2 regions of the Streptomyces sp. NPDC046727 genome follow, and region 2 is predicted to be linked to the other one. Evidence: predicted binding sites of a transcription regulator. Region 2 holds the regulator's gene; the other holds the start of a gene.
The links. The regulator HrcA, encoded in region 2, represses chaperone genes, less so after heat shock. The targets are predictions, from matches to a motif close to TTNGCACTCNGNNNNNCNGAGTGCNAA.

Region 1: the regulator HrcA is predicted to act here: its motif matches at 8,874-8,900, upstream of groL (chaperonin GroEL).

Annotation. Positions count from the first base shown of each region.
Region 1 covers NZ_JBEYYR010000007.1:162,512-176,643, reverse strand. Annotated here, with positions in the region: gene nagA (N-acetylglucosamine-6-phosphate deacetylase) at 1-295, opposite strand, end outside; gene ABZ937_RS11295 (ROK family protein) at 295-1,230, opposite strand; gene ABZ937_RS11290 (extracellular solute-binding protein) at 1,373-2,626, shown strand; gene ABZ937_RS11285 (DUF3263 domain-containing protein) at 2,662-2,886, shown strand; gene otsB (trehalose-phosphatase) at 2,923-3,789, shown strand; gene ABZ937_RS11275 (trehalose-6-phosphate synthase) at 3,777-5,216, opposite strand; gene ABZ937_RS11270 (glucosyl-3-phosphoglycerate synthase) at 5,291-6,235, opposite strand; SAM riboswitch class I at 6,391-6,547, shown strand; gene thrC (threonine synthase) at 6,565-7,848, shown strand; gene ABZ937_RS11260 (MoaD/ThiS family protein) at 7,845-8,120, shown strand; gene ABZ937_RS11255 (cold-shock protein) at 8,561-8,764, shown strand; gene groL (chaperonin GroEL) at 9,064-10,686, shown strand; gene ABZ937_RS11245 (NADH:flavin oxidoreductase) at 10,893-12,020, shown strand; gene ABZ937_RS11240 (hypothetical protein) at 12,036-12,608, opposite strand; gene ABZ937_RS11235 (class I SAM-dependent methyltransferase) at 12,690-13,367, shown strand; gene ABZ937_RS11230 (hypothetical protein) at 13,348-13,578, opposite strand; gene murQ (N-acetylmuramic acid 6-phosphate etherase) at 13,685-14,132, opposite strand, start outside.
Region 2 covers NZ_JBEYYR010000035.1:50,974-65,105, reverse strand. Annotated here, with positions in the region: gene ABZ937_RS33070 (histidine triad nucleotide-binding protein) at 1-293, opposite strand, end outside; gene ABZ937_RS33065 (PDZ domain-containing protein) at 359-3,547, opposite strand; gene ABZ937_RS33060 (hypothetical protein) at 3,594-4,106, opposite strand; gene ABZ937_RS33055 (VOC family protein) at 4,512-4,904, opposite strand; gene ABZ937_RS33050 (16S rRNA (uracil(1498)-N(3))-methyltransferase) at 4,922-5,659, opposite strand; gene ABZ937_RS33045 (nitronate monooxygenase) at 5,656-6,744, opposite strand; gene dnaJ (molecular chaperone DnaJ) at 6,845-7,981, opposite strand; gene hrcA (heat-inducible transcriptional repressor HrcA) at 7,982-8,998, opposite strand; gene ABZ937_RS33030 (MBL fold metallo-hydrolase) at 9,160-9,882, shown strand; gene ABZ937_RS33025 (DUF3097 domain-containing protein) at 9,917-10,732, shown strand; gene ABZ937_RS33020 (Uma2 family endonuclease) at 10,710-11,300, opposite strand; gene hemW (radical SAM family heme chaperone HemW) at 11,405-12,637, opposite strand; gene ABZ937_RS33010 (SpoIIE family protein phosphatase) at 12,665-14,132, opposite strand, start outside.

The sequences.
Region 1 (14,132 bases), on a different contig from region 2:
GGTCCATCTCGTCGGTGACGGTGGAGGCGACGAGCGTGGTGGTGCCGTGCAGGCGGTGGGTGCGGACCGCGGTGAGGATCTCCTCCTGGGTGCCGGAGAAGGAGGCTCCGCCGCCGCCGTGGTTGTGGATGTCCACGAAGCCGGGCACCAGCCAGTGGCCGGTGACGTCGACGACCTCGGCGCCCTCGGCGGGCGCGGCCGTGATCTTCGTACCCTCGACGGACACCCGGCCGTCGTCCCTCACTCCGCCGGGCAGGACCACCCGGGCACCTGCGAGAACCAAGCTGGAAGCCATCAGGCGGTTACCTCCGAGGGGTCAGTGGTGTCGAGGAGATCGCGGGCCAGGAGCCCCGCTCCCAGGCAGCCGGCCGTGTCGCCGAGGGCGGCGGGGACGATGGTGGGCAGTTTCTGGAAGGTGACCCGCCGCCGGACGGCGTCCCGCAGCGGTTGGAACAACACTTCCCCCGCCTCGGCCAGCCCGCCACCGATGATCAGGGTGCGGGGGTCCAGCAGGGTGATCGCGGTGACCAGTCCGTCGGCGAGCGCGTCCACCGCGTCCCGCCAGACCCGGACGGCGTTCGGGTCACCGGACGCGACGGCTTCGGCGCAGTCGGCCGCGTCGGGTTTCCCGCCCGCCGCCGCCCAGGCCTCGCTGACGGCGGACGCGGAGGCGTACCGCTCCAGACAGCCGCGCTGCCCGCAGGGGCAGGGGACGCCGCCGGGCCGTACGACGATGTGGCCGATCTCGCCCGCGAAGCCGTGCGCGCCGGACTCCACCCGCCCGTCCAGGCCGATGGCGCCGGCGATCCCGGTGCCCAGCGGCACGAACAGGAACCGGTCCGCGCCCCGGCCCGCGCCGATCCGGCCCTCGGCGAGCCCGCCGGTGCGGACGTCGTGTCCGAGGGCGACGGGCACCCCGAGCCGGTCGGCGAGCAGGGCGCGCAGGGGTACGTCCCGCCAGCCGAGGTTGGCCGCGTAGACGGCGGTGCCGGTCGCCTCGTCGACGATGCCGGGGACCGCGATGCCGGCCGCGCCGGCGGGCTCGCCGCAGTGCTCGACGCCGTACGCGCGCAGCTCGGCGGCGAAGTCGAGGATGCCCGCGAGCACCGCCTCGGGGCCGCGCTCGCGGCCGGTGGCACGGCGGGCGCGGTGCAGGAGCGCACCGTCGTCGCCGACCAGTGCGGCCTTCATCCCGGTACCGCCCACGTCGAGGGCGATGACATGTCTCACCACGGGGCCTAGTGTGACCCTCCCACCCGCGAGAGGTCTAGTCCACTCGCGTGGTGTAGACCTTATGTGTCCATATGTTGAACGGTCAGACAGCAGGGTTGGGGTTTTGAGGGTGCGTCGGCGTACGGCAGGAACGATCGCGGTGGTGTCCGCACTGGGCATGACGGCGGTCCTCGGCGGCTGCGGGAGTACGGGCTCCTCCGACGTGACCCTCAGACTCGTCGCCGCCGACTACGGCGACTCCGCCGCCCACAGCTCCAAGAAGTACTGGGACACCCTGGTCGAGGAGTACGAGAAGCAACACTCCGGGGTGAAGGTCGAGGTCAGCGTCTACTCCTGGAACGACGTCGACCGCAAGGTCAAGGAGATGGTCGACGCCGGCCACGCCCCCGACATGGCCCAGATCGGCGCCTACGCCGACTACGCCGCCGCCGGCAAGCTCTACCCGGCCTCGGACCTGCTCTCCATCCGCACCCAGGCCGACTTCCTCTCCCAGCTCTCCGACGCCGGCCAGTGGAAGCACACGCAGTACGGCATCCCGTTCGCCGCCTCCACCCGCGTGCTCTTCTACAACAAGACCCTCTTCGCCAAGGCCGGCATCACCCCGCCCACCACCTGGGACGAGCTGGCCGCCGACGCCAGGGCGCTCAAGGACAAGGGCGTGAAGTACCCCTACGCGCTGCCGCTCGGCCCCGAGGAGGCCCAGGCCGAGACCATGCAGTGGCTGCTCAGCGGCGGCAACGGCGGCAGCGGCTACACCGACGACGTCGGCACCTACACCATCGATTCCGCGGCGAACGTCGAGACCTTCACCTGGCTCAAGGACGACCTCGTCGGCAAGGACCTGACCGGCCCGGTCGCCCCCGGCAAGCTCAACCGCGCCGACGCCTTCGCCGCCTTCGCCGACGGCCAGGTCGGCATGGTCAACGGCCACCCCACGCTGATCCAGCAGGCCGCCAAGAAGGGCGTGAAGTTCGGCATGGTGCCGATGCCGGGCCGCACCGGCAAGGCCAGGGCCTCCATGGGCGTCGCCGACTGGATGATGGCCTTCAAGCAGAACGGGCACGCCGACCAGATCGGCGACTTCCTCGACTTCGTCTACGCCCGGGACAACGTCCTCGACTTCTCCCGGACGTACGGGCTGCTGCCGGTCACCGGCTCCGCCTCCAACGCCATGAGCGCGTCGGACGCCCCCGCCGACAAGGCCCTGCACCCCTTCCTGGACCAGCTGGCCACCTCCGAGCTGTACCCGGTCGGCAAGACCTCCTGGGCGGCGGTCAGCGCGGCCGTGAAGCAGAACATCGGCCAGGCGGTCGCCCCCGGCGGCAGCCCCTCCGGCGTCCTGACCCGCCTCCAGGCGACGGCCACGGCGGCGGACAGCAGCAGCGCCGGCTGACCCGGCTGTCGGTGCGCGGCGCTACGGTGGTTCGCATGGAACTGGGCAGCCGGGAGAAGGCCATCCTCGCGCTGGAGCGCCGGGGCTTTGCCGGCGCCGGCGCGAAGGAACGGGCGATCCGCGAGGAGCTGGGCCTGGCCCCGGTCCGCTACTACCAGCTCCTCAACGCCCTGCTGGACGACGAGCGGGCCCTGGCCCACGACCCGGTGACGGTGAACCGGCTGCGCCGGGTCCGCCAGGCGCGGCGCTCCGAGCGCTGAGGAGTGGACGGTTGCCCGCATGGATAGGGTCGCCGTATGGGTACCCAGACACCGGACTCGACGGACCCCGCACACCCGCTGCCCACCCCGCAGACGCCGGCCGGCCGTGACGGACTCGCCGCCCTGCTCGCCCGGCCCCGCACCGCGCTGATCGGCCTGGACTTCGACGGCACACTGGCCCCGATCGTCGACGACCCCGAGCAGGCCCGCGCCCACCCCGAGGCCGTACCCGCGCTCGCCGCGCTCGCCCCGAAGGTGGCCTCCGTCGCCGTGATCACCGGCCGCCCGCCCGAGGTCGCGGTCCGCTACGGCGGCTTCGCCGGCGTCCCCGGCCTGGAGCACCTCACCGTCCTCGGCCACTACGGCGCCGAACGCTGGGACGCGGCCACCGGCACGGTCACCGCGCCGCCCCCGCACCCCGGCGTGGCCGCCGTCCGCGCCGAGCTGCCGCGCCTGCTGGAGCGCGTCGGCGCCGGGCCGGGCACGTGGATCGAGGAGAAGGGCCGGGCCCTCGCGGTCCACACCCGCCGCGCCGCCGACCCGCAGGCCGCGTTCGAGTCCCTGCGCACCCCTCTCGCCGACCTCGCCACCCGGCACGGCCTCATCGTCGAACCCGGCCGGCTGGTCCTGGAACTCCGCCCGCCGGGCATGGACAAGGGCGCGGCCCTGCTCGACCACGCCCGCGCCACCGGCGCCGGATGCGTCGTCTACGCCGGCGACGACCTGGGCGACCTCCCCGCCTTCGCCGCGATCGACAAGCTCCGCACCAACGGCACCCCCGGCCTGCTGATCTGCAGCGGCAGCACGGAGGTCACCGAACTGGCGGAACGGGCCGACCTGGTGGTGGACGGCCCGCAGGGGGTCGTGGAACTGCTCAGGGCACTGGCGGCTCAGCTCGGCTGACCGGTCAGCGCCTCCAGCTGATCCAGGAACCACCGGGCCGGCGGCAGCGCGGTCGCGGCGGCGGCCAGCCGCTTCGACCGCTCCGCGCGTTCTCCCGCCTGCAGGCTCAGCGCCTCGTGCAGCGCCCGCGCCGTCCCCGCGATGTCGTACGGGTTCACCACGAACGCGTCCTCGCCCAGCTCCTCGTACGCCCCGGCCTCCCGGGACAGCACCAGCGCGCAGCCCTCGTCCGAGACGACCGGGACCTCCTTGGCGACCAGGTTCATGCCGTCCCGGATGGGGTTCACCAGCGCCACGTCGGCCAGCCGGTACGCGGCCAGGGACCGCGCGAAGTCGTCCTTCACGTGCAGCACCACCGGCGTCCAGTCCGCCGTGCCGTACCGCTCGTTGATCTCGTCCGCGACCCGCTGCACCTCGGCGGTGTACTCCCGGTACACGGCGAGGTCCTGCCGCGACGGGTACGCGAACGCCACGTGGACGACCCGCTCCCGCCACTCCGGGTGGTCCTCCAGCAGCTGCTCGTACGCCAGCAGCCCGCGCGCGATGTTCTTGGACAGCTCGGTGCGGTCCACCCGGACGATCGCCTTCCGCCCCGGGCCGATCTCCTCGCGCAGCGCCGCCATCCACGTGTCCACGTCCGGCTTGTGCGCCCGCTCGCGCAGGAAGTCCGCGTCCGCGCCCAGCCCGTGCACCCCGATCCGGGTGCCGGACGGGATGCCGGGCCCGAGCACCGCGTGACAGCAGTCGACGAACGCGTCCGCCCACCGCCGGGTGAGGAACGCCGCCCGGTCCGCGCCCAGGATGCCGCCGAGCAGCTCGGCCGCGATGTCGTCGGGCAGCAGACGGAAGTAGTCCGGCGGGGCCCACGGGGTGTGCGAGAAGTGGCCGATGCGCAGGTCGGGACGGAGCTGCCGGAGCATCCGGGGGGCCAGCGCCAGGTGGTAGTCCTGGATCAGCACCGCCGCGCCCTCGGCCGCCTCCTGGGCCAGCGCCTCGGCGAAGGCGCGGTTGTACGCCTCGTACGACGCCCACTGCCGCCGGAACTCCCGGTCGAAGACGGGCTCCAACGGGGTCTGGTACAGCATGTGGTGGACGAACCAGAGCACCGAGTTCGCGATGCCGTTGTACGCCTCGGCGTGCACGGACGCGTCGATGTCGAGCATCCGCACCCGCTGCCCGCCGGTCTCCTCGGCCGGCAGCAGCCCGCCGTCCGCCCGCCGGACCGCCGCCCGGTCGCCGTCGCCCAGCGCGGCGCACACCCACACCGAGCCCGCGTCCGACCCGATGGCGGACAGTCCCGAGACCAGCCCGCCGCCGCCCCGCCTGGCGGTCAGCGCGCCGTCCTCGCCCACCTGATACGAAACCGGGCCGCGGTTGGACGCGACCAGCACCTGAGCCTTCTCGGCAGCACCCTGCGTGGAAGCCATGGTCCTCAACCTAGCCCGGCCCGGAAACGCTCAAACGTACGGTCCGCCGCAGGAGGGGACCGTATACGGCCGGTTCACGCCACCTTCCGGTCGGCGTACTCCGCGATCTCCACCATGGGCGGGCGCTCCTCGGTGTCCACCGAGTAGGTGCGCGGCTCGAAACCGTCCTCGCCCCGCTCGAACTGGGTCAGCGCGGGCCGGATCAGATGGCCGCGGGCCAGCCGGAGCTGGGCCGTGCGGTAGATGGCGGCGGCCATCCGGCCGAGGGCCTGCCCGTCCTGGTGCCGGTGCCTGCGCACGCCCACGTCGACCTGGGCCAGCGCGTCCAGGCCGACCAGGTGCAGCGCGTCCACCAGCATGCCCAGCTCCACGCCGTAGCCGACGGGGAACGGCAGCTGCTCCAGCAGGGAGCGGCGGGCCGCGTACTCGCCGCCCAGCGGTTGCACGAACCCGGCCAGCTGCGGCCAGTGCATGTTCAGCAGCGGGCGCGCCATCAGCTCGGTGACCCGGCCGCCCTGCCCGGCAGCGCCGGCGAGGGGGCGGTCGTACATGGCCTTGACCAGGTCGACGTCCGGCTCGGTGAGCAGCGGGCCGACGATCCCGGTGACGAAGTCGGAGGAGAACTCCTTCAGGTCCGCGTCGACGAAGCAGAGGATGTCCCCGCCGGTGACCAGCAGCGAACGCCACAGGACTTCACCCTTGCCGGGGACGGCCGGGATGCGGGGCAGGATGTCGTCACGGTGGACGACCCGGGCGCCCGCGCGCGCGGCGACCTCGGAGGTGCGGTCGGTGGAGCCGGAGTCCACGACCACGATCTCGTCGACGAGCGGGACCTGCTCCACGAGGTCGTGCCGGATGACCGCCACGATGTCGCCGACCGTCTCCTCCTCGTTGAGCGCGGGCAGGACGACGCTGATCGTCCGGCCGGTGCGCTGCTTGGCGGCCACGACCTGGTGCAGCGGGCGATCGGCCACGGACCAGGAGCGGGTGCTCAGCCAGCGCTCGACTTCTTGCAGCACGGTCTGCGGCTCCTCACTGTCACGACCACACGTCACCGTGTGACCCATCTCGCGGTTCGGACGACTATCTCAACTGTCCTGGCCTTCGGTTACAGTCTTGAACAACGCCGATGACCATCGCATGTCGGGGGTCGCGCGCGTCCACAACCGAATACCGCTCATCCAGAGGGGCAGAGGGACACGGCCCGATGAAGCCCCGGCAACCCTCCAGTCGGCACTCGTAGATCAGTCCTGATCGTCTCCGCGAGGCTCCCGGCTAGGGAAGGTGCCAAATCCGTCTCACGGCGAAGTGCGTCGTGAGGAAGATGAGGAGAAAGGGCCTCGCCTCCATGGCTGTGCAGACAGTTGCAACCACCACTGACTCCACCGTCGATCTCGGTCCCGCCGCCGCTCTGAGCTGTCGCGAGTGCGGTCACCGGGTACCGCTCGGCCCGCTCTTCGCCTGCGAGGAGTGCTTCGGCCCGCTGGAGATCGCCTACGACTTCTCCGCCTACGACACCGAGGAACTGCGCCGCCGCATCGAGGCCGGCCCCGCGAACATCTGGCGGTACGCGCCACTGCTGCCGGTCCCGGCGGACGTCGCCGGCAAGCCCAACATCAACCCGGGCTGGACCAAGCTCGTCAAGGCCGACAACCTGGCGCGCGAACTGGGCGTGACCGGCGGTTTGTACGTGAAGGACGACTCCGGCAACCCGACGCACTCCTTCAAGGACCGCGTGGTCGCCCAGGCGCTGGAGGCCGCGCGCGCCTTCGGCTTCACCACGCTCTCCTGCTCCTCCACCGGCAACCTGGCCGGCGCCGTCGGCGCCGCCGCCGCCCGCGCCGGCTTCCGCTCCTGCGTGTTCATCCCGCACGACCTGGAGCAGGGCAAGGTCGTCATGGCCGCGGTCTACGGCGGCGAACTCGTCGGCATCGAGGGCAACTACGACGACGTGAACCGCTTCTGCTCCGAGCTGATCGGCGACCCGGCCGGCGAGGGCTGGGGCTTCGTCAACGTCAACCTCCGGCCGTACTACGCGGAGGGCTCCAAGACCCTGGCGTACGAGATCTGCGAGCAGCTCGGCTGGCGGCTGCCCGACCAGATCGTCATCCCGATCGCCTCCGGCTCCCAGCTCACCAAGATCGACAAGGGTCTGCAGGAGCTGATCAAGCTCGGTCTGGTCGAGGACAAGCCGTACAAGATCTTCGGTGCGCAGGCCGAGGGCTGCTCCCCGGTGTCCACCGCCTTCAAGGCCGGGCACGACGTGGTCCGCCCGCAGAAGCCGAACACCATCGCCAAGTCCCTGGCCATCGGCAACCCGGCCGACGGGCCGTACGTCCTGGACATCGCGCGCCGCACCGGCGGTGCCGTGGAGGACGTGACGGACGAGGAGGTCGTGGACGCCATCAAGCTGCTCGCGCGCACCGAGGGCATCTTCGCCGAGACGGCGGGCGGTGTGACGGTCGGCGTGACGCGCAAGCTGATCGAGAACGGCGTGCTCGACCCGTCGCTGACCACGGTCGTCCTCAACACCGGAGACGGCCTGAAGACCCTCGACGCGGTGGCCGGGACCGGCCTCACCGCCACCATCCGCCCGACCCTGGACTCCTTCCGAGAGGCTGGCCTCGCATGAGCGTGACCGTTCGCATCCCCACCATCCTGCGCACCTACACCGGCGGGCAGGCCGAGGTCACCGCCGCCGGCGCGACCCTCGGCGAGGTCATCGCCGACCTGGAGAAGAACCACACCGGGATCGCCGCCCGCGTCCTGGACGACCAGGGCAAGCTGCGCCGGTTCGTCAACGTGTACGTGAACGACGACGACGTGCGCTTCGAGCAGGGCCTTGAGACGGCGACCCCGGACGGCGCCGGCGTCTCGATCATCCCGGCGGTCGCCGGCGGCTGATCCGGCCCCTTCATTACCGTCGGTAACTTCGGTTACCGATTGTTCAACCGATTGCCCCCTCCGTGAGAGAAGCGGAGGGGGCAATTCTGCGTGATTGAGCGCGGTAGAGTTGGGGAACACGGTCGCGGCTCTCGGGTCGTGGGCCCTGCATTCATGCCGCACGCCCGACAAGAAGTAGCCAAAGTGTGCGGGTTCTTTGCGGCTTTTGTGGCCTTTATGGGGCCCGACTTGCCCTGAAGTCGGGTGAATCCTCACCACTTTCCGGACCTCTTGCGTCCAGAATTCTCGTCCGATTGACCTGTTGCAGACGGCAGTTGGACAGATACATTCAGCCGCGGTCGACGCGTTCCGGCGCACGCCCCCGATCAATGGGGGGTGAGGTCTGACCCGGGTCCGCGAAGTGTGGATCTGTGCAAGGGCCAGTAATAGGGGAGTTAGGCATGGCTCAGGGCACCGTCAAGTGGTTCAACGCGGAGAAGGGGTACGGCTTCATCGCGGTCGACGGTGGTGCGGACGTCTTCGTCCACTACAGCGCGATTCAGATGGACGGCTACCGCACCCTGGAAGAGGGCCAGCGGGTCGAGTTCGAGATCTCGCAGGGCCAGAAGGGCCCGCAGGCCGACATGGTTCGCGTCACCGCCTGAACGTTTCTTGTACGAAGGGCCCGCACCTCGCAGAGGGTGCGGGCCCTTCGCCGTGTCCGGGTTCCGGTGTTCGCGGGCGGCTGACGGGCGCTCCACACCCGTCGGGGCGCTTGCACTCGAGCATGCCGAGTGCTAATCATTGGCGTTAGCACTCTGAAGGTGAGAGTGACAGCGAAGGACCGGGTCGGTGAGGCCCGCAGGCCAAGTGGGGCAAGGAACCACGGGGTCCGCGAGCCGTCCGTCGCGGGCGCGGGCGCGGTCCGAAGGAATCACCCCCAGTCCTGGAGGGACCACTTCACATGGCCAAGATCATCGCGTTCGACGAGGAGGCGCGGCGCGGCCTCGAGCGCGGCATGAACCAGCTCGCGGACGCCGTCAAGGTGACGCTCGGCCCCAAGGGTCGCAACGTCGTCCTCGAGAAGAAGTGGGGCGCCCCCACGATCACCAACGATGGTGTCTCCATCGCCAAGGAGATCGAGCTCGAGGACCCGTACGAGAAGATCGGCGCCGAGCTGGTCAAGGAAGTCGCCAAGAAGACGGACGACGTCGCCGGCGACGGTACGACCACCGCGACCGTCCTCGCCCAGGCCCTGGTCAAGGAAGGCCTGCGCAACGTTGCCGCCGGCGCCAACCCGATGGCCCTGAAGCGCGGTATCGAGAAGGCCGTCGAGGCCGTCTCCGCCGCCCTGCTGGAGCAGGCGAAGGACGTCGAGACCAAGGAGCAGATCGCCTCCACCGCGTCCATCTCCGCCGCCGACACCCAGATCGGCGAGCTGATCGCCGAGGCCATGGACAAGGTCGGCAAGGAAGGCGTCATCACCGTCGAGGAGAGCAACACCTTCGGTCTGGAGCTTGAGCTCACCGAGGGCATGCGCTTCGACAAGGGCTACATCTCCGCCTACTTCGCCACCGACATGGAGCGCATGGAGGCGTCGCTGGAGGACCCGTACATCCTCATCGCGAACTCCAAGATCTCCTCGGTCAAGGACCTGCTCCCGCTGCTGGAGAAGGTCATGCAGTCGGGCAAGCCGCTGCTGATCATCGCCGAGGACGTCGAGGGCGAGGCCCTGTCGACCCTGGTCGTCAACAAGATCCGTGGCACCTTCAAGTCCGTCGCCGTCAAGGCCCCGGGCTTCGGTGACCGCCGCAAGGCCATGCTCGGCGACATCGCCATCCTCACGGGCGGCGAGGTCATCTCCGAGGAGGTCGGCCTCAAGCTGGAGAACGCGACCCTGGACCTCCTGGGCCGCGCCCGCAAGGTCGTCATCACCAAGGACGAGACCACCATCGTCGACGGCGCCGGCTCCTCGGAGCAGGTGGGCGGCCGGGTCAACCAGATCCGCGCCGAGATCGAGAACAGCGACTCGGACTACGACCGCGAGAAGCTGCAGGAGCGCCTGGCGAAGCTCGCCGGCGGTGTCGCGGTCATCAAGGCCGGTGCCGCCACCGAGGTGGAGCTCAAGGAGCGCAAGCACCGCATCGAGGACGCCGTCCGCAACGCGAAGGCGGCCGTCGAGGAGGGCATCGTCGCCGGTGGTGGCGTGGCCCTGCTGCAGGCCTCCCAGGTCTTCGAGAAGCTGGAGCTGGAGGGTGACGAGGCGACCGGCGCCAACGCCGTGCGCATCGCCCTGGAGGCCCCGCTGAAGCAGATCGCCGTCAACGCCGGCCTCGAGGGCGGTGTCGTGGTGGAGAAGGTGCGCAACCTGACCCCGGGCCACGGCCTGAACGCCGCGACCGGCGAGTACGTCGACCTGGTCGCCGAGGGCATCATCGACCCGGCGAAGGTGACCCGTTCCGCGCTGCAGAACGCCGCCTCCATCGCCGCGCTGTTCCTCACCACCGAGGCCGTCATCGCCGACAAGCCGGAGAAGGCCGCCGCGCCGGCCGGCGGCGGCATGCCGGGCGGTGACATGGACTTCTGATCCTTCGCGGATCACCTGTCCTTTCCGAGGGCGGTACCCCCTGTCTCTGGCGGGGGGTGCCGCCCTCGGGCGTGTCCGGCATCACGCGGATCCCGTGGCCGGACCGGGGAATGCGGGGCCGCGTGCGGACATTTGCTTAAGTAGCTGCAACAATGCGCACGCACATACCAGCCGGTTGACCCTGTCAAGTTGCGAGGAGCCCCCACGTGACCGTCCCCCCGCCCTCCGCCTCCCGCGCGGCCCGCGTCCTCTCCCGCCCGATCACGCTGAACGGACTCACCGTCCCGAACCGGATCGTGATGGCGCCGATGACCCGCATGTTCTCCCCGGGCGGCGTTCCCGGTGAGGACGTGCGCTCGTACTACGCGCGCCGCGCCGCCGCCGGCGTCGGCCTCATCGTCACCGAGGGCACCTACGTGGGCCACGAGTCGGCCGGCCAGAGCAACCGCGTCCCGCGCTTCCACGGCGACGAGCAGCTGGCGGGCTGGGCGAAGGTCGCCGAGGACGTGCACGCGGCCGGCGGCACGATCGTCCCGCAGCTGTGGCACATCGGCATGGTCCGCGAGCAGGGCCAGCCGCCCTTCGCGGACGCCCCCGCCGTCGGCCCCTCCGGCCTGGCCACCGCCGGCGCCGAGCCCACCGGCAAGACGATGACGCAGAAGGACCTGGACGACGTCATCGCCGCGTTCGCCGAGGCCGCCGCCGCGGCCGAGCGCATCGGCTTCGACGGCGTGGAGATCCACGGCGCCCACGGCTACCTGCTCGACCAGTTCCTGTGGGCGGGCACCAACCGCCGCACCGACGCCTACGGCGGCGACCCGGTGGCCCGCACCAGATTCTCCGCGGAGATAGTCGCCGCGGTCCGCGCGGCCGTCTCCCCCGAGTTCCCGATCCTCTTCCGCTACTCGCAGTGGAAGCAGCAGGACTACACCGCACGCCTCGCCGAGACCCCCGAGGAGCTGGAGGCCATCCTCACCCCGCTCGCGGCGGCCGGCGTCGACGTCTTCCACGCCTCGACGCGCCGCTACTGGCTCCCCGAGTTCGACGGCTCCGACCTCAACCTGGCCGGCTGGACGAAGAAGCTCACCGGCAAGCAGACCATCACCGTCGGCTCGGTCGGCCTGGACGGCGACTTCATCAACGCCTTCGCGGGCGAGGGCTCCCCGGTCAAGGGCATCGACAACCTCCTGGACCGGCTGGAGTCCGACGAGTTCGACATGGTCGCCATCGGCCGCGCGCTGCTCCAGGACCCCGAGTGGGCGGCCAAGGTGCTCGCCGACCGCTTCGACGAGCTGAAGCCGTACGACGCGTCGGCGGTGAACACCCTCAGCTGACCGGGCGGAACCGGCCTAGAGGTTGCCCATGGGTTCGATGTCGATCCGCACCGGTGTCCCCCACACCCGGAGCACCTCGTAGTCGGTGAACTCGTGGACGAGCCGGTACGCCATCGCGGGCCGGGACCCGCGGCGCTGGGCGGCGAGATACGCCTCGGCCTCGCGCCGGTCCCGGCGGGGCGTGCCGCACAGCTGCCACTCCTGGCCGTTCCACAGCTCCGGCAGCCAGCGCTGCTGGGGCTGCGGCCGGTCACCGCGGACGCCGTACCGGGAGGGGGCGGTGGGGGCCGGTTCGCCCGGGCGGGGCCTGCTGCCCTGGAACTCCGAGCGCCGGGCGGCCCGGCGCCGGGTCTCGCACAGCAGACACAGATCGGGGGCGCTCTCGTCCACGGGCCCCTGCGGGTGCTCGGGGCAGCGGGTGGCGGGCGCACCGGTGGTGACGCTCTCGTCCAGCAGATCGAGGGCCCGTCGCAGATCGTCCCTGATCTCGTGCAGCCGGGCGTCCGGCGTGTCGGCGGTCAGGGCCTCCCCGTGCTCCCCGAGCAGCCGGAGAGCCCGTCCGAGGGCGGTGAGCTGGGCGTGGTTCATGGCGATCGGTTGCCTCCTCCCCTCCATGGTGCCCTGCCCGGGCGAACGGGGGCCCGGCGGGCTCGTGGTGGAGTGGGGTGCGTGACGACGACCTTCACGGACCGCCTGCTCGCCGCCCTCGACCGCTTCAACGCGGCCCACCCCTGGGACCACAACGCGCACTACCACCCATGGCTGCTGCGGCAGTTGCCCCGCCGCTTCGGCGCGGCCCTGGACGTCGGCTGCGGCAGCGGCGAGCTGGCCCGGCGGCTGGCCGTCCGGGCGGAGTCGGTCCTCGGGGTGGACGCCGACCGCCGTATCCTCGCGCGGGCGCGGGCGTCGACCGGCCCCGGCACGCCCGTCACCTACACCCTCGCCGCCGCGCCCGACGGGCTGCCCGCCGGCCCCTACGACGTGATCACCTGTGTCGCGGTGCTCCACCACCTCCCCTTCGCCGAGACCCTCACCCGTCTGCGGCGGGAACTCGCGCCGGGCGGCACCCTCGTCGTCGTCGGCTGTGCGCGGGCCGCGAGCCCCGCCGACCACGCGCTCGGCCTGGTCGCCGTACCGCTCAACGCGCTCACGGGATGGGTGAGGAACCGGGGCCGACGGGCACCGCGCAGGCCGGAGTCCATGACCGCCCCGACCCGTGACCCCGGGATGACCTACGCGGAGATCTCCCGGGAGGCCCGCCGTCTGCTGCCCGGCGCCCGGCTGCGGCGCCGGCTCTTCTGGCGCTACACCCTCGTCTGGACCGCTGTCAGTGACCGCGCTGGATGAGGCTGCGCTTGCCGCACGCGGCGGGGGCGCCCTTCAGGGGCAGTGTCGACACGGCCTTGTCGGCGACGCGTACGGCGAGGTCGGCGGCGCAGGCCGCGGTGTCGGTGGCCGTCCAGCGGTCGTCGGCGTGCGCGGGCGCGGCCAGGGCGGCACCGAGGACGGCCGCACCGAGGACCGTGACCAGCGTGCCGGGGAAGAGCTTCTTCGTCATGCCCGGGAAACGACCGTCCGCGGCGGTGCGTCACGCGCCTTCAGCCGGTCGGGTCGGGCGCCCGGCATGGCGAGGAAGCCGACGAACGCCCCGCCCGCACAGGCCGTCAGTGGCGTGCGTGTTCCAGAGCGGCGCGCAGGTGGCCGTCGGACTGCTCCAGGAGGCGGGTGGCCGTCGGGCCGTCGATGCCGGCGAGCAGGACCAGGATCGCTTGCTTCACCTCGCCGCCGGTCTCCGTGAGGGCCTTCTCGATCTCGGGGTCGTCCGCGCCCGTGGCCAGGGAGACGATCCGGTGGGAGCGGGCCCGGAGCTTGTCGTTGGAGGCGCGCACGTCGACCATCAGGTTCCCGTACGTCTTGCCGAGCCGGATCATCGTGATCGTCGACAGCATGTTGAGCACCAGCTTCTGCGCCGTGCCCGCCTTCAGCCGCGTCGAACCGGTGATCAGCTCCGGGCCGACGACGACCTCGATGCCGTGCTCGGCCGCCGCGGCCAGCGCGCTGTGCTCGTTGCACGCCAGACCGACGGTCAGCGCGCCGAGGGAGCGGGCGTGT
Region 2 (14,132 bases):
GTCTGGCCGGCGCCGCTGCCGGTGTTGAAGACGAGGCGGTAGCTGTCGAGCTTCTCCTCGTCGGCCACGGTCCGGGTCTCGACGAGGACGTCGGCGGCGAGTTGGGGTGCGCCGGCGGCGAGTGCGGCGGCGTTCTCGTAGTGGGCCTTGGGGATCACCAGGATGTGGGTGGGAGCCTGGGGGTTTATGTCCCGGAAGGCGACGGTCGTCTCGGTCTCACGGACGATCGTCGCCGGGATCGTACCCGCGACGATCTTGCAGAACAGGCAGTCGTCCTGCGGTTCTCCGGCCATGCGTGTGCCTCCTGTGATCAATGCCGTGGGCATCGTAGCCGCATATCGATCAAGCCCCGCGTCCCTCAGGCCGGCATCGCGGGCGGTGTTTTCGCGGGCGCCGACTCCAGCGCCTCCAGCGCCAGCCGCACCGCCTCGTCCAGCTGGGCATCACGGCCCTCCGCCCAGTCCTGAGGCCTCTGGACGACCTCCACGTCCGGGTCCACCCCGTGGTTCTCCACGTCCCACCCGACGCCCTCCAGCCACATCGCGTACTTCGGCTGGGTCACCAGCGTGCCGTCGACGAGGCGGTAGCGGCTGTCGATGCCGATGACGCCGCCCCAGGTGCGGGTGCCGACGACGGGGCCGATGCCGAGGGCCTTGATCGCCGCGTTGACGATGTCGCCGTCGGAGCCGGAGAACTCGTTGGCGACGGCGACGACCGGACCCCGGGGCGCGTCCAGCGGGTAGCTGGTGGGGCGCATGCCGCGCGGCAGGTCCCAGCCGATGATCCGGCGGGCCAGCTTCTCGACCACGAGCTGGGAGGTGTGGCCGCCGCGGTTCTCGCGGACGTCGACCACCAGGCCCTCCCTGGCCACCTCCACCCGCAGGTCGCGGTGGATCTGGGCCCAGCCGGGGGCCTGCATGTCGGGGACGTGCAGGTAGCCGAGGCGGCCGGCGGAGGCCGCGTGGACGTGGGCGCGGCGGTCGGCCACCCAGGCGTGGTAGCGCAGGGGTTCCTCGTCGGCGACGGGGACGACGACCGTGTGGCGGGGTTCGCCGCCGCCGGCCGGGGAGACGGTCAGCTCCACCGGGTGGCCCGCCGTGCCGGCGAGCAGCGGGCCGGGGCCCGTCACCGGGTCCACGGGGTGGCCGGCGACCGCGATGATCGCGTCGCCGGGGCGGACCGCGACCCCGGGCGCGGCGAGCGGGGAGCGGGCGTCCGGGTCGGAGGTCTCCGAGGGGAGGATCCGGTCGACGCGCCAGCTGCCGTCCGCGTGGCGGGAGATGTCGGCGCCGAGCAGCCCGTGTCCGGCGCCGCCGGAGCCGCCGCGCGGCATGACGTAGGCGTGCGAGGTGCCGAGTTCGCCGTGCACCTCCCAGAGCAGGTCGACCAGGTCGCTGTGGGTGGCGAGGCGGCCGAGCAGCGGGCGGTAGCGGTCGAGGACCCCGGTCCAGTCGACGCCGCCCAGGTCGGGGCGCCAGAAGTGGTCGCGCATGAGGCGGCCGGTCTCGTCGTACATCTGCCGCCACTCGGCGGCCGGGTCGACGGTCTGCCGGATCCGGGCGAGGTCGACGGTGACGCTGGTGTCGCCGTCGTCGTCGGTGCCGGTACGGCGGTCGCTGGGGACCACCCGCAGCCGGCCGTCGGTCCACAGCAGGACGCGTTTGCCGTCGCCGCTGACCTCGAAGTGGTCGGCGTCGGAGGCGAGGTGCTCCAGGCGGCGCTGGGCGAGGTCGTAGCGCTCCAGCTCGGTGTGCGGGTCGGGGTCCTCGGGATGGGCGCGGGAGGCACCGAGGACGCCCTGCACCGGGTGGCGCAGCCACAGGACGCCGTCCTTGGCGGCGCGCAGGGTGGAGTAGCGGCCGGCCTCCACCGGGAAGGGCACGATCCGGTCGGCGAGCCCCTCGGGGTCGATGCGGGTGGCGGGGGTGCCCTCGCTGTCGGGGGTCTCGTCCTTGTCGGAGGTCTCGAAGGGGCGGCCGTGGCGCTGCGGGCCGAACGGCGAGGGGGTGGTGGCGGCCAGGGTGATCAGGTGCGGGCGGGCGCCGACCACGAACGCGAGGTCGAAGACGTGCTCGTCGTAGACCGGGTCGAAGGCGCGGTTGGAGAGGAACGCGAGGTGTTTGCCGTCGAGGGTGAAGGCGGGCGCGTAGTCCTGGAAGCGGAGCGGGGTCGCCTCGGTGACCGAGAGGTCGGTGGTGTGGGCGATGCGCAGCTGGGAGAGCGGGCGCGGGCCGGGGTGGGCCCAGGCGAGCCAGCCGGAGTCGGGGGAGAACGCGAGGCCGGAGACCTCGCCGTCGTCGCTGCGGTCGACCTCGCGGACCTCGCCGGTCTCCCGCTCCACGAGCAGCAGCCGGCCGTCGTGCGCGGCGACGGCGGCCCGGCTGCCGTCGGGTGCCACGGCCAGTTCCAGGACCCGGCCGAGCTGTCCGGCGGCGAGCCGGCGCGGCGGGGCGCCGGGCACGGTGCCGGTCGCGGGGGCGAACTCCAGGGCGTCCTCGCCCTCGGCGTCCGTCACCCACACCGCCCACTCCTCGCCCTCGGCGCGGAAGGCGCGCGGCATCCGGGCGCGGACGCCGGGGCCGGCGGCCAGGGCGCGGGCGGGACCGGAGCGGTGGGTGACCCAGTGGACGCCGCCGCGCACGCACACGGCGCTGCCGCGCGCGGTGTGGTCGGGGGACGCCTCGCCGAACCAGTGGGCGGCGTTGACGGGGTACGGCCGCAGGTCGACGCGGGGTCCGCCGAGCCGTACGTCGAGGCGGCGCGGCTCGGCGCCCTCCAGGTCGTCCAGCAGCCAGAGTTCACCGGCGGAGCTGTAGACGACGCGGGTGCCGTCGCCGGCCGCGTGCCGGGCGTAGAAGCCGTCGAGGGGGGTGTGGCGGCGCAGGTCGGAGCCGTCGGCGAGGGAGGAGTACAACGCGCCGGTGCCCTCGTGGTCGGAGAGGAAGGCGAGCCGCTCGCCCGCCCAGACCGGGTGCTCGATGTTGCCGTCCAGTTCCTCGTGCAGCCGGACGAACTCCCCGCTGCCGTCCCGGTCGATCCACAGCTTGCCGGCCGTGCCGCCGCGGTAGCGCTTCCAGTGGGCGGCCTCGCGGCCCATCGGCGCGGACAGCAGCACGGTGGCCGGGCCGGGGGCCACACCGCCGACGGGCCCGTACGGCAGGGTCTCGGCGGGTCCGCCGTCCAGCGGGACGGCGTACGCCCAGGTGTGCCGGAAGCTGTGCCGGCCGTGCGCTCCGAGCGTGAGCACGCGTCCGTCGGCGGTCCAACCGCGCACCTCCGTGCGGCGGTTGCCCCAGTACGTCAGGCGTTCGGCGGGGCCGCCGTCGACCGGGGCGACATGCACCTCGGGGGCGCCGTCCCGGGTGGAGGTCCAGGCCAGGTGTCTTCCGTCCGGCGATATCCGGGGCAGGGTCACCGGCGTGTTGTCGGCGCTGACCCGCCAGGCCCGGCCGCCGTCGAGCGGCGCGAGCCACACGTCGTCCTCGGCGACGAACGTCACCAAGTCGCCGTGCAGATGGGGGAACCGGAGATAGGCCGCCTGAGTCACCCCGTCACTCTACGCAACGACCGGCTGCCCCGCTCCCGGTTTCGGATCACTTGCCCGGCACGGGCCGGACGGTCTGCGTGACGGTGACGGTGACGGTCGGCTTCGGCTGTCCCGCGGTGGGCGGGTGGTACGTCGGCCCGGGCGGGGCGGAGCAGTTGCCGAGCCCGTTGACGTGGAACACCTGTCTGCCGTCGACCCTGGCCGTAAGGTCCCCGCGCACGCACGCCCCGTCGACGGCCTTGGTCACCACCCCGGCGACGACGATCTTGCGCCCGTCGTCCGTCTCGCCCCGGCAGTCGACGGAGACGACGGTGGTCTCGGTCGGCGCGGGCGAGGTGCCGCGCGTGTCGTCGCCGTCGCGGCCGGTGCAGGTCAGCCAGGCGACGTTCACCTGCCGGTGCTCCAGCGCGGCGGTCGCCGTCCGGTCGGTGGTGTACGCGACGGTCGCGGACCCGAGTCCGCCGGGCTGGCACGCCACGGCGGCCCCTGCGACCACCCCGACGAGTCCCACCACAGCGACAACCCGCGCCTCGCGCCGTATCCGCCTCGACAGGCCCATACAGCGCAGCGTCCCACCGCCACCCACGGCGCGGAAGCCCGCATACGGCCACTCACCCGTTCGTGGGGCGAGCCGTCTACCCTGATCCGATGCGCAGCGAACGCAGGCTCAGGCGGCTCGTTCTGCCGGACGGAACGGAGTACCGGTGGAAGGTCCGGCACCGGCACACCGCCGGCGGGCCCTGCACGGAGGTGCTCTCGCTGCACCGGGACGGGACCGTGGCGCACATCGTGTTCCCCGGTGTGGTCGTCGGCGGTTACACACATTCCGGTCTGGTCTTCGACCGGGACGGGCACACGGTCAACCTGCACGAGCCCCGTGTCGTACGGGCCTTCGTGGACGAGCTGCGGTCTCGCGGGCCGGTGGTGACCGGTGACGTGGACGGGTGGGCGCTGCTGCCCGCCGTCAGCCGCGCAGCAGCAGCCACTCCTGGAGTTCGACCAGATTGCCCTCCGGGTCCTTGAGGTGGGCCACCCGCATGCGGTCGGTCATGGGGGCCGGGCCGTGCAGCAGGGTGGCGCCCCGGGAGACGATCTCCGCGCAGTAGGCGTCGAGGTCGTCGACGCGCAGGACGACCAGGGAGCGGTGGCCGGTGGCGGCCTCGCCCAGCTCGTTCAGGACCTCGGCCATCATCGCCCGGTCCTGCAGCGCGATCCCGGCGGAGCCGGCGTGCGGGCTGAACTTCTCGTACGGGCCCTCGGTCGTCCCGGACTGCGGCTTGAGGCCGAGGACATCGGCGTAGAAGCGGTAGCAGGCCGGGAAGTCGGTGACGAGGAGCCGGACTTGGGCGAGTTCCACGATGTCTCCCGGACGGGTCAGGACCAGCGGCCGGTACGGCCCAGCAGCAGGGCCGCGGCGGCGGTGCCGGCGGTGGAGGTGCGCAGGACGGTGGGCCCGAGGACGTAGGCTTCCGCGCCCGCCTGCGCGAAGAGCGCCAACTCCTCGGGGGAGACGCCGCCTTCGGGGCCGACGACCAGCACGATGTCGCCCTCGGCGGGGAGTTCGGCGGTGGCGAGACGCGCCTCGCCGCTCTCGTGGAGCACGGCGGCGAAGTCCGCCCGGGCGAGCAGCGCGGTCACCTGCTTGGTCGTCGCCGCGTCCGCGACCTCGGGGAAGCGGACCCGGCGGGACTGCTTGCCGGCCTCACGGGCGGTGGCCCGCCACTTGCCGAGGGACTTCAGCCCGCGGTCGCCCTTCCACTGCGTGATGCAGCGGGACGCCTGCCAGGGCACGATCGCGTCGACGCCGACCTCGGTCATGGTCTCGACGGCGACTTCCCCCCGGTCGCCCTTGGGCAGGGCCTGCACGACGGTGATCCGCGGGCCGGCCGGCGGTTCCTCGTGCACGTTCAGGTCCGTGACGACCAGCCGGTCCTTGCCCTCGGCGGCCTTGACGACCCCCTCCGCCCAGCGTCCGCGCCCGTCGGTGAGGACCACGTCCTCGCCGGGCCGCAGCCGCTTCACGGACACGGCGTGCCGTCCCTCGGGCCCGTCGAGCACGAACTCCGGGCCGATCCGGTCGAGTTGGTCGACGACGAAGACGGGAGCGGTCATCGCGGGTCACCTCCGGGCCGCGGCAGGTCCGACAACGCTGTCCGGGCCTCGGCGAGTTCGGCCGCCAGCACCTCCACCAGCCGCCCGGCCGGCAGCTCCCGGGCCATCCGGTGGCCCTGTCCCGCCCACAGCGCCATGCCCTGGGCGTCCCCGGCCTTGGCGGCGGCCTTGCGCAGCGGCGAGGTGAGGTGGTGGACCTCCGGGTAGGCGGCGGGGGCGTACGGGCCGTGCTCGCGCAGGAAGCGGTTGACCAGCCCGCGGGCCGGCCGGCCGGAGAAGGCGCGGGTCAGCTCGGTGCGCGCGAACAGGGGGTTGGTCAGCGCCTGCTTGTGCAGGGCGTGCGCGCCGGACTCGGGGGTGGCGAGGAACGCGGTGCCCAGCTGGGCCGCGCTCGCGCCCGCCGCGAGGACGGCGGCGATCTGGCCGCCGCGCATGATGCCGCCCGCGGCGACGACCGGGATGCGCACGGCCTCCCGGATCTGCGCGATCAGCGACAGCAGCCCGATGCCGGAGCCGTCGTTCTCCGGCAGGTCCCGGTGGGTGCCCTGGTGGCCGCCGGCCTCCACGCCCTGCGCGATCACCGCGTCCGCCCCGGCCCGCTCGACCGCGCGGGCCTCCTCGGCCGTGGTGGCGGTGACCAGGGTGAAGGTGCCGGCCCGGCGCAGCTTGTCGAGCACCTCCCGGCGGGGCACGCCGAAGTGGAAGGAGACCACCGGCACCGGGTTGTCGAGCAGCACGGCGAGCTTGGCGTCGTAGCCGTCGTCCCGTCCGCTGTCCGGGTCGCCCAGCTCGGTCTCGTACCAGGCGGCCTCGCCGGCCAGTTGGTGCGCGTAGACGTCGACGGCACCGGACTCGGCGTGCTCGGGCTGCGGCATGAACACGTTCACGCCGAAGGGGCGGCCCGTGAGCCCCCTGAGCTGCTTGATCTCCTGGTACATGCCGTCGGCGGTCTTGTATCCGGCGGCGAGGAACCCGAGGCCGCCGGCCTCGGAGACGGCGGCGGCGAGCTGCGGGACGGAGACACCGCCCGCCATGGGGGCCTGCACGATCGGGTGGGGGAAGAGATCGGTCAGCGCGGAGGACATGACCGCATGTTGTCACGTCCTCCGAACAAGTCCGAATCCGGGCTTCCCCCGGCATAGGACAGGGGCATACGGGGTGCGGGAACACCCCGTATGCCACGGCTCAGCGGCCGTTGAACGCGTCCTTCAGCCGCGAGAACAGCCCCTGCTGACCTGGCTGGAACTGGCCCTGCGGGCGTTCCTCGCCCCTCAGCTTGGACAGCTCGCGCAGCAGTCGCTCCTGCTCGGGGTCGAGCTTGGTCGGGGTGGTGACCTCGACGTGCACGATCAGGTCGCCCCGGCCACCGCCGCGCAGATGCGTGACGCCCCGGCCGTGCAGCGGGATCGACTGGCCGGACTGGGTGCCGGGCCGGATGTCGACCTCCTCCATGCCGTCCAGCGTCTCCAGCGGCACCTTGGTGCCGAGGGCCGCCGCCGTCATCGGGATGGTGACCGTGCAGTGCAGGTCGTCGCCGCGCCGCTGGAAGACCGAGTGCGGCAGCTCGTGGATCTCGACGTACAGGTCGCCGGCGGGACCGCCGCCGGGGCCGACCTCGCCCTCGCCCGCGAGCTGGATCCGGGTGCCGTTGTCGACACCGGCCGGGATCTTCACCGTCAGGGTGCGACGGGAGCGGACGCGGCCGTCGCCGGCGCACTCCGGGCACGGGGTCGGCACGACCGTGCCGAAGCCCTGGCACTGGGGGCAGGGGCGGGAGGTCATGACCTGGCCCAGGAAGGACCGGGTGACCTGGGAGACCTCACCCCGGCCGCGGCACATGTCACACGTCTGGGCGGAGGTGCCCGGGGCCGCGCCCTCGCCGTTGCAGGTGTTGCAGACGATCGCGGTGTCGACCTGGATGTCCTTGGTCGTCCCGAAGGCCGCCTCGTCCAGCTCGACGTCGATGCGGATCATCGCGTCCTGGCCGCGCCGGGTGCGCGAGCGCGGGCCGCGCTGCGACGCCGTACCGAAGAACGCGTCCATGATGTCGGAGAAGTTGCCGAAGCCGCCGGCCCCGAAGCCGCCCGCGCCGGCCCCGCCCGACTGGGAGAGCGGGTCGCCGCCGAGGTCGTAGACCTGCTTCTTCTGCGGGTCCGACAGCACCTCGTAAGCGGCGTTGATCTCCTTGAACCGCTCCTGGGTCTTCGGATCCGGGTTGACGTCCGGGTGCAGCTCGCGCGCGAGCCGGCGGAACGCCTTCTTGATCTCATCCTGCGACGCGTCGCGGCGCACGCCGAGAACGGCGTAGTAGTCCGTGGCCACCTACGACTCCGCCAGGATCTGTCCGACGTACCGTGCCACTGCGCGTACCGCTCCCATCGTTCCCGGGTAGTCCATGCGGGTCGGTCCGACCACGCCGAGCTTGGCAACCGCCTCGCCGCCCGAACCGTAGCCGACCGACACGACGGAGGTGGAGTTGAGTCCCTCGTGGGCGTTCTCGTGGCCGATGCGCACCATCACGCCCGGATCCTTCGCCTCGCCGAGGAGCTTGAGGAGCACCACGTGCTCCTCCAGGGCCTCCAGGACGGGGCGGATCGTGAGGGGGAAGTCATGTCCGAAGCGGGTGAGATTGGCGGTACCGCCGATCATCAGCCGCTCCTCGTTCTCCTCGACGAGTGTCTCCAGGAGAGTGGAGAGCACCGAGGAGACCGTACCGCGGTCCTCGGGCTCGAAGGCCTCCGGCAGGTCCTCGACCAGCTTCGGCACATCCGTGAACCGGCGGCCCGCGACCCGGCTGTTCAGCCGCGCCCGCAGATCCGCCAGCGAGGACTCGCCGAACGGCGCCGGGCAGTCGACCATCCGCTGCTCGACCCGGCCGGTGTCCGTGATCAGCACGAGCATCACGCGCGCCGGGGCGAGCGAGAGCAGCTCCACGTGCCGCACGGTGGACCGGGTCAGGGACGGGTACTGCACGACGGCGACCTGCCGGGTCAGCTGCGCGAGCAGCCGTACCGTACGGGCCACGACGTCGTCGAGGTCGACGGCGCCCTCCAGGAAGTTCTGGATCGCGCGGCGCTCGGGCGCGGTCATCGGCTTCACGCCCGCGAGCTTGTCCACGAACAGCCGGTAGCCCTTGTCGGTGGGGATGCGCCCGGCGCTGGTGTGCGGCTGCGCGATGTACCCCTCGTCCTCCAGGGCCGCCATGTCGTTGCGGACGGTCGCCGGGGAGACGCCGAGGCTGTGCCGCTCGGTCAGGGCCTTCGACCCGACCGGCTCCTCGGTGCCCACGTAGTCCTGGACGATGGCGCGCAGTACCTGAAGCCTGCGTTCACTCAGCATTCGCGCGCACCTCCAGCATGTGTTCCCCTCGGGCCTCAGGTCGTCCGCCTGGCACTCCTCCCATGCGAGTGCCAGCCTTCCCCGGCCCAGTGTACGGCTGTCGGGTACACACTGGGCAAGGTCGGGCCGCCGTACCGGGTCGTACCGCTAGCGTCGCGGGTATGACCGTGACTTGGGAAGAGCTGGGGTGGGAACGGCTGGCGACCGGGGTGGGACGGTGCCGGCTGCCCGGCTGGGACTGCACCGCGGGCCTGGTGCTGGGCGCGGGTACGGCGCTGGCGGTGGACGCCGGATCGAGCCTGGCCGAGGGGGCCCGGCTACGGGCGCGGGCGGAGGAACTGGCCGGCGGCCGTGTGACCCATCTCGCTCTGACCCACCCCCACTTCGACCATGTCCTCGGGACGCCCGCGTTCGCCGGAACGCAGGTGTACGCGGCGGTGGGCCTGGACGCGGTGCTGGCGTACGAGCGCGAGGAGCTGCGCCTGGACGCGATCAGGAACGGGCTGGCGGTGGCGGACGCGGACGAGTCGGTGGCGGCGCTGGTCCCGCCCGGCCATCTGGTCTCCGGCGAGTGGACCCTCGACCTGGGCGACGGCCGGCAGGCGCTGCTGGCCAACGTGGGCCCCGGCCACACCGCGCACGACCTGGCGGTCCTGGTGCCGGGGGATCCGGAGGTGGTCTTCTGCGGCGACCTCGTCGAGGAGTCCGGCGAGCCCCAGGCGGGCCCGGACGCGATCCCCTCCCGCTGGCCGGACGCGCTCGACCGGCTGCTGGCGCTCGGCGGCGAGGACGCGCTGTACGTACCCGGTCACGGCGCGGTGGTGGACGCGGGGTTCGTGCGCCGCCAACGCGAGCAGCTGGCGGCGCGGTTCGGCGTGTCGTGAGCACGACTTCCCCGGTTCTCCTATCGTCATCCGAATGCGCCAGTACTCCGCCGACCTGACCCCGCCGTGGAAGAAGCCGAAGCCCGTGCCGGAGGTACCGGCCGAGCCGGGCCTGGTGGTGGAGGAGCCCGGCACCGGGTTCTGCGGCGCGGTGATCCGCTGCGAGGCGGGCACGGTGACGCTGGAGGACCGCTTCGGCAAGCACCGGGTGTTCCCGCTGGAGCCGGGCGGCTTCCTGCTGGAGGGGAGGGTGGTGACCCTCGTCCGGCCGTCCTCGTCGGCTCCGTTACGTCCCGCCCGTACGGCCTCCGGTTCGATCGCCGTCCCGCAGGCACGCGCGCGGGTGGCCCGGGCCGGGCGCATCTACGTGGAGGGCCGGCACGACGCCGAGCTGGTCGAGAAGGTCTGGGGCGACGACCTGCGCATCGAGGGCGTGGTCGTGGAGTACCTGGAGGGCGTGGACGACCTGCCGTCGGTCGTTTCCGACTTCTCTCCCGGTCCGGACGCCCGCCTGGGGGTGCTGGTGGACCATCTGGTGCCGGGTTCGAAGGAGTGGCGGATCGCGGAGTCGGTGACGAGCGAGCACGCGCTGGTGGTGGGCCACCCGTTCATCGACATCTGGCAGGCGGTGAAGCCTGCGTCGCTGGGCATCGAGGCGTGGCCGGTGGTGCCGAGGGGGCAGGACTGGAAGACGGGCGTGTGCCGGGCGCTGGGCTGGCCGTCGGAGAACACCGGGGCGGTGTGGCAGGCGATCCTGAAGCGGGTGGGGTCCTACAGGGACCTGGAGCCGGAGTTGCTGGGGAGGGTGGAGGAGCTGATCGACTTCGTCACGGGTAGCGGTGGGGCCTGACCTTCTCGTACGTGGCGAATTCGCTGGTGTCCAGTTCGACGCCAAGGGGCTCCAGTGGCGTGAGGTCGCCGAATTTGGTGATCCGCTGGCACCGATAGTCCGCGTACTCTCCATCGCCCGTCGGCTCGGTGAGCAGAACGCACTGGCCCATGATCGGGTCGATGATGAAGTAGGCGGGGATTTTTGCCGCTGCGTAGATCGAACGTTTGACTTGGTAGTCCCGGTCCACGCTCGTCTTGGAGACGACCTCCACAAGCAAGGTGATGACCTGGGGCGGCATCAGCCTTCCGTGACCGGGTCCGGCACCTCGCTCGATCACCACAAGATCGGGCTGCGGCTCGCTGGTCTCTTCAAGGATGGCGATGTCCTGGGTCTGAAGCCGCCGCCAGTGCCGCCGGGGGATCTGGTCCTGAACCGCCTCGACGATGTCGTTGTGGGCCACGTCTGGCCCCGCCATCATCACAATTACCCCCCGGAGGAGCTCGACTTTGAAGCCGTCGGGAACCTCAAGGTTCTCGAAGACCTTCACGATGCCGGTGGTCATCGGTCGGTCGTCCACAGCGGTCATCTCCGCAGCCCTCCGGTTTCCGCCACCGTGCGCTTACGGCGGCAGCCTACGAATCAGGTTAGGTACCGAACCGACGTTCCGCACCGATTCACTCGCCGGAGTGATCAGTCCACCAGGTCCCGCACCACCGCGTCCGCCAGCAGCCGTCCCCGCAGCGTCAGCACGGCCCGCCCCTCCTCGTACGGCCCTTCCTGGAGCAGCCCGTCCGTCAGCGCCCGGCGCGACGCCGCCAGCCCCTCCTCCTTCAGCAGGGACAGCGGCACCCCCTCCCGCAGCCGCAGTTCCAGCAGGATCCGCTCCACCCGCCGGTCCTCGTCGGACAGCAGCTCGCGGCCCGCGCCCGGGGACTTCCCCGACGCCAGCGCCGCCGCGTACGCGCCCGGGTGCTTCACGTTCCACCAGCGCACCCCGCCCACGTGCGAGTGCGCCCCGGGACCCGCGCCCCACCAGTCGGCGCCGCGCCAGTACAGCTCGTTGTGCAGGCAGCGGCCCGCCTCGGAGGTGGCCCAGTTGGAGACCTCGTACCAGTCGAAGCCCGCCGCGCCCAGCATCTCCTCGGCGATCAGGTACCGGTCGGCGTGGACGTCGTCGTCGGTCATCGGGATCTCGCCCCGGCGGATGCGGCGGGCGAGCTGGGTGCCCTCCTCCACTATGAGCGCGTAGGCGCTGACGTGGTCGGGGCCGGCGCCGAGGGCCGCCTCCAGGGACGCCCGCCAGTCGTCGTCGCTCTCCCCCGGCGTGCCGTAGATCAGGTCCAGGTTGACGTGCTCGAAGCCCGCCGCCCGCGCCTCCGCGACGCAACGCTCGGGGCGGCCGGGAGTGTGGGTGCGGTCCAGGATCCTCAGCACATGCTGCCTGGCGCTCTGCATGCCGAAGGAGATCCGGTTGAAGCCGCCCTCGCGGAGCGTGGCGAGGTACGCGGGGTCGACGGACTCCGGGTTCGCCTCCGTGGTGATCTCCGCGTCCGGGGCGAGCCCGAACTCGTCGCGGATCGCCCCCAGCATCCGTACGAGATCGTCCGCGGCCAGCAGCGTCGGCGTACCGCCCCCGACGAAGACCGTACGGACCTCGCGCGGGTCGTCGCCCAGCACCTTCCGCGCCAGCCGGATCTCGTCGGCCAGCGTGTCCGCGTAGTTGTCCCTGGAGGCGAGCACTCCGCCGGTGCCGCGCAGCTCGGTCGCGGTGTAGGTGTTGAAGTCGCAGTAGCCGCAGCGGGTGGCGCAGTACGGGACGTGCAGGTAGAAGCCGAGCGGGCGGGCGGTGGCCCCGGCGAGCGCGGACGCGGGCAGCGCGCCGTCGGCGGGGACGGGCTCGCCGTCGGGGAGTGCGGAAGGCATGCCTTCCATTGTCCAGCACCGGGGGCGTTACTCCGCCTGGAGCACCAGCAGGGCCAGATCGTCCTCGGGCAGGCCGCCGCCGAAGTCGTGGACCAGGCGGCGGATCCTTTCCGCGATCAGCTCGGCGCTGAGCCCGGCGCAGCCGGACAGGGCGTGGGCGAGCCCGTCGCCGTCGTCGAACTGGCGGGAGCCGGAGCGCCGCTCGGTCACCCCGTCGGTGACGCACAGCAGGCTGTCGCCGGGCCGCAGCTCCAGCGTCTCGCTGGTGTACGTCTCGTCCTCCACGACGCCGAGGAGGGTCTGCGGGCGGGCCGCGGTGCGCACGGTGCCGTCGGGGGCGAGGACCAGCGGCAGCGGGTGGCCGGCGGAGGCGAGGGTGCAGCGGACGCCGCCCTCGTGGGGGGTCAGCTCGCCGTAGAGGAGGGAGAGGAAGCGGGTCTGCGGGTCCGCGGAGGCCAGGGGGCGGCCGCCGGCCGCGACCAGGGCGCGGGCGGCGGCGTCGGCGGCCTCGGTGGCGTCGTCCAGGAGGAGCTGGTTGAGGCGGTCCAGGACGTCGGCGACCCGGTAGCCCTCACGGGCGAGCAGGCGCAGCCAGGGGCGGGCGAGGCCGATGACCACGGCCGCCTCCGGGCCCTTGCCCTGGACGTCGCCGACGGCGAAGCACCAGCGGCCGTCGCCCGCCGGGAACAGGTCGTAGAAGTCACCGCTGGGGCCGCCCTTGTCGCAGGGCTCGTAGACGAGCGCGCTGCGCATGCCGGGGATCTCGGCGACCGCGCCGGGCAGCAGGCCGCGCTGCAGGACGGCGCTGATGGTGGCCTGACGGGCGTACTGGCGGGCCGCGCCGATGGCCAGGGCGACCCGTCTGCTGAGGTCCTCCACCAGGCCGGTGACCTCGTCCGGAAAGCCCCCGGGGGCGCACCGGCCGATGACCAGCGTGCCGAGCGGCCGGCCGCCCGCGATCAGCCGGTACGACAGCGCCGTCCCGTCGGCGCCCTGCGGGCCGAGCGCGTGGCCGGGCCAGGGGTAGGGCTCGGGCCCGGAGCGCAGTCCGTCCGGCGGGCAGGGCGGCTCCTTCTCCAGGGCGCACCGCAGCTCCTCGATGCGGGTCTCGCTGGCGTGCCAGACCCGGGCGGGGCCGCCGCCGTCGCCACCCCGCACGGACGCCTCGTCCTCCAGCCAGATCGCGCACCAGTCGGCGAGCCGGGGCACGATCAGCTGGCCGGTGAGCGCGGCGACCAGGTTCTCGTCCAGCTGTCCGGCGAGCAGGTCGGATGCCTCGGCGAGGAAGGACAGGGCGCCCCGGCCGAGCCAGTCCCGGTCGCCCGCGGCGCGGTGCGGCTGCGGGGCGAGGTCCTCGGCGACCTCCAGGGCGGGGTCCGCGGCGGGGCCGTCGAGGGCCTCGCTGCCGCCCGGGGGCAGCCGCGCCCACACGGTCTTGGCGCCGGGGCGGTAGGTGACCCCCCAGGACTCGGCGAGCGTGGCGACGAGGCGCAGG